Regions from separate parts of the Streptomyces sp. NPDC046859 genome, predicted to be linked through region 1. Evidence: riboswitches for the same ligand, from Rfam matches in the RefSeq annotation. Region 1 holds a riboswitch; the other holds the start of a gene.
The links. A riboswitch is a leader RNA that binds a small molecule or an ion and turns the genes downstream of it on or off. The one in region 1 is predicted to bind S-adenosylmethionine.
Positions count from the first base shown of each region.

Region 2: another riboswitch for S-adenosylmethionine. It lies ahead of ABZ899_RS08330 (aminotransferase class V-fold PLP-dependent enzyme); the one in region 1 lies ahead of thrC (threonine synthase).

Region 1 is NZ_JBEYXR010000018.1:133,069-135,264, reverse strand. Features, by position in the region: gene thrC (threonine synthase) at 1-886, opposite strand, end outside; SAM riboswitch class I at 905-1,074, opposite strand; gene ABZ899_RS25510 (glucosyl-3-phosphoglycerate synthase) at 1,235-2,179, shown strand.
Region 2 is NZ_JBEYXR010000005.1:7,581-9,776, forward strand. Features, by position in the region: gene trpD (anthranilate phosphoribosyltransferase) at 1-960, shown strand, start outside; SAM riboswitch class IV at 1,033-1,149, shown strand; gene ABZ899_RS08330 (aminotransferase class V-fold PLP-dependent enzyme) at 1,276-2,196, shown strand, end outside.

The DNA.
Region 1 (2,196 bases):
CCGGCGAGCAGCCCTCGGCCTGGGCACCGAAGATCTTGTACGGCCGGTCCTCGACCAGACCGAGCTTGATCAGCTCCTGGAGGCCCTTGTCGATCTTGGTGAGCTGGGAGCCGGAGGCGATCGGCACGACCAGCTGGTCCGGCAGCCGCCAGCCGAGCTGCTCGCAGATCTCGTACGCGAGCGTCTTGGAGCCCTCGGCGTAGTACGGCCGCAGGTTGACGTTCACGAAGCCCCAGCCCTCGCCGGCGGGGTCGCCGATCAGCTCGGAGCAGAAACGGTTCACGTCGTCGTAGTTGCCCTCGATGCCGACGAGTTCGCCGCCGTAGATCGCGGCCATGACGACCTTGCCCTGCTCCAGGTCGTGCGGGATGAACACGCACGAGCGGAAGCCGGCGCGGGCCGCGGCGGCGCCCACCGCGCCGGCGAGGTTGCCCGTCGACGAGCAGGACAGGGTGGTGAAGCCGAAGGCACGCGCGGCCTCCAGGGCCTGCGCGACCACGCGGTCCTTGAAGCTGTGCGTCGGGTTGCCGGAGTCGTCCTTGACGTACAGACCGCCGGTGACGCCCAGTTCCCGGGCGAGGTTGTCGGCCTTGACGAGCTTGGTCCAGCCGGGGTTGATGTTCGGCTTGTCCGCCACGTCGGCCGGGACGGGCAGCAGGGGCGCGTAGCGCCAGATGTTCGCGGGGCCCGCCTCGATGCGCTGACGGAGCTTCTCGGTGTCGTATCCCGAGAAGTCGTAGGCGATCTCCAGCGGGCCGAAACACTCCTCGCAGGCGAAGACCGGGCCGAGCGGTACCCGGTGGCCGCACTCGCGACAGGACAGCGCGGCGGCGGGGCCGAGGTCTACGGTGGAGTCGGTGCTGCTTGCAACAGTCTGCACAGCCATGTGAGGCGAGGCCCTTTCTCCTCATCTTCCTCACGACGCATCTCGCCGTGAGACGGATTTGGCACCTTCCCTAGCCGGGAGCCTCGCGGAGACGATCAACGGTGACGATCGACGCTGATCTACGAGAACCGACTGGAGGGTTGCCGGGGCTTCATCGGGCCGTGTCCCTCTGCCCCTCTGGATGAGCGGTATGCGGTTGTCATGCGGTTGTGAACGGCGAGCGACCCCTGACATGCGATGGTCACTCGCGTTGTTCAAGACTGTAACCGAAGGCCAGGACAGTTGAGGGAGCCGTCCGAACCGCGAGATGGATCACCGACGTCGTTCGACAGTGAGGAGCCGCCGACCGTGCTGGAAGAAGTCGAGCGCTGGCTGATCAGCCGCTCCTGGTCCCTGGCCGACCGTCCGCTGCACCACGTGCTGGCCGCCAAGCAACGCTCGGGGCAGTCGGTCTCGGTCGTCCTGCCCGCCCTGAACGAGGAGGAGACGGTCGGCGACATCGTCTCGATCATCGCCCACGACCTCGTGCACCAGGTGCCGCTGGTCGACGAGATCGTCGTCGTCGACTCCGGGTCCACCGACCGCACCGCCGAGGTCGCGGCGGCGGCCGGCGCGCGGGTCGTCCACCGCGACGACATCCTGCCCCGTATCCCCGCCGTGCCCGGCAAGGGCGAGGTGCTGTGGCGCTCGCTGCTGGTGACGGGCGGGGACGTCGTCTGCTTCGTCGACGCCGACCTGCGCGAGTTCTCCTCGGACTTCGTCGTCGGCATCGTCGGCCCGCTGCTCACCGACCCCGGCGTCGACCTGGTCAAGGCGATGTACGACCGCCCGCTCGGCGGCGCGTCCGGGCAGGGCGGCCGGGTCACCGAGCTGATGGCCCGCCCGCTGCTGAACATGCACTGGCCGCAGCTGGCCGGATTCGTACAGCCCCTCGGTGGCGAGTACGCGGCCCGCCGCGCCCTGCTGGAGCAGCTGCCCTTCCCCGTCGGCTACGGCGTCGAGCTGGGCATGCTGGTGGACGCCCTGCACCTGGTGGGTCTGGACGCCCTCGCGCAGGTGGACGTCGGTGTGCGCAAGCACCGGCACCAGGACGGGCAGGCGCTGGGGCGCATGTCCGCCGCGATCTACCGCACCGCCCAGCTGCGGCTGGCGCGCGGGCATCTGGTGCGCCCGGCGCTGACCCAGTTCGAGCGCGGCGCGGACGGTTTCGAGCCACGGACGTACTCGGTGGACACCGAGGAGCGGCCGCCCATGGTGGAGATCGCGGAGTACGCGGCGCGCAGGGTCGCGTGAACGCCGCACCCCGGCCG
Region 2 (2,196 bases), on a different contig from region 1:
GCCTGGGCGATGGACCGGTTCATGAGCGGCGAGGCCTCCGACGCGCAGATCGCCGGGTTCATGGTCGCCCTGCGCGCCAAGGGCGAGACGGTCGAGGAGATCAACGGCCTGGTCGAGGCGATGTACGCGCACGCGCAGCCGCTGGACATCCCGGGGCCCGCCGTGGACATCGTCGGCACCGGGGGCGACCGGGCCAGGACGGTCAACATCTCCACGATGTCCGCCGTCGTGATCGCCGGGGCCGGCGCCAAGGTCGTCAAGCACGGCAACCGCGCCTCCTCCTCGGCGAGCGGCTCCTCCGACGTGCTGGAGAAGCTGGGGATCAACCTGGACCTGTCGCCCGAAGGGGTGGCCCGGGTGGTCGACGAGGCCGGGATCACCTTCTGCTTCGCCGCCAAGTTCCACCCCTCGATGCGGTTCGTCGGCGGGGTACGCCGGGACCTGGGCATCCCGACCTCGTTCAACCTGCTCGGCCCGCTGACCAACCCGGCCCGCGTCGGCGCCTCGGCCGTCGGCTGCTTCGACACCCGCATGGCGGGGCTGATCGCGGGTGTCCTCGCCGAGCGGGGCTCGTCCGCGCTGGTGTTCCGCGGCGACGACGGCCTCGACGAGCTGACGACGACGGCCACCTCACGCGTGTGGGTGGTACGCGACGGCGTGGTCCGCGAGGAGAGCTTCGACCCGCGGGACATCGGCATCGAACTGGTGCCGGTGGAGGCCCTGCGCGGCGCCGACGCCTCCTACAACGCGGAGGTCGCCCGGCGGCTGCTGGACGGGGAGACCGGGCCCGTCCGGGACGCCGTCCTGCTCAACTCGGCCGCCGCGCTGGTCGCGCTGGACCCCGCGGACGCCCCGCTCACCGAGCAGATCCGGCTCGGCATGGCGAAGGCCGCCGAGTCCATCGACTCCGGCGCGGCCAAGCGGACGCTGGAGCGCTGGGTGGCCGCCAGCAACGCCTGACGAACGAGTGCCGTCCCGCGATCCGGACACGGGTTGCGGGACGACGATCATCTCGCGTACTTTCCCGTACCAGGTCATGAGTGACAGTCATGAGGCCCCGGCCGACTGTCCGGCAACCCTCCGTCCGTGGCGGGGTGCCCCGGGTGAAGACCAGGCCGCAGGCAGCGAGGTCTGCGGCAAGCGCGGATCCCTCACGATTCCAGGGATCCTGGTCGTCGAGGAGTCCTCCGTGAGCAAGCGAATGCGATAGGGCCGCCGAGCCCCGCCTCCGCACACCCTTCTTCACCTTCACTCTTTCTCTCACGGAGTTCCGTCATGTCTGTCTCCAGCGCTGCCTCCGTCCAGGACATCTGTGCCCCGCTGCCCGTTCTGGGCGGCGATGTCACCGTCCCGCTCGTCACCGGTGGCGAGGTCACCTACGCCGCCCTCGACTACGCCGCCAGCGCCCCCGCCCTGCAGCGGGTCTGGGACGACGTGGCCGCCTACGCGCCGTACTACGGCAGCGTCCACCGGGGCGCCGGGTACCTCTCGCAGCTCTCCACCGACCTGTTCGAGAACGCCCGCCGGACCGTCGCCGAGTTCCTCGGCTGCCGCGACGACGACCAGGTCGTCTTCACCCGCTCCACCACCGACTCGCTCAACCTGCTCGCCGCCGCCCTCCCGGCCGGCTGCCACGTCTTCGTCTTCGAGACCGAGCACCACGCCTCCCTGCTGCCGTGGCGCGACGCCGGCGTCACCTTCCTCGACGCGCCCCGCACCCCCGGCGAGGCCGTGCGGACCCTGGAGCGCGCCCTGGCCGACCGCGACCCCCACGGCCCGGCCCTGGTCTGCGTCACCGGCGCCTCCAACGTCACCGGCGAGCTGTGGCCCGTACGGGAGCTGGCGGCGGCCGCGCACGCGCACGGCGCCCGGATCGTGCTGGACGCCGCGCAGCTCGCCCCGCACCACCCGGTGAGCGTCCGCGACCTGGACGTCGACTGGGTCGCCTTCTCCGGGCACAAGCTGTACGCCCCGTTCGGCTCCGGCGTCCTCGCGGGCCGCTCCGACTGGCTGCACGCGGCGGAGCCGTACCTCGCGGGCGGCGGCGCCAGCCGCACGGTGACCCGGCGCGAGGACGGGGGACTCGACGTCGAGTGGCACGACGGCGCCGCCCGCCACGAGGCCGGCTCCCCGAACGTCATCGGCGCCTACGCCGTCGCCTCCGCCTGCAAGGCCCTCACCGAGGCCGGCTTCGAC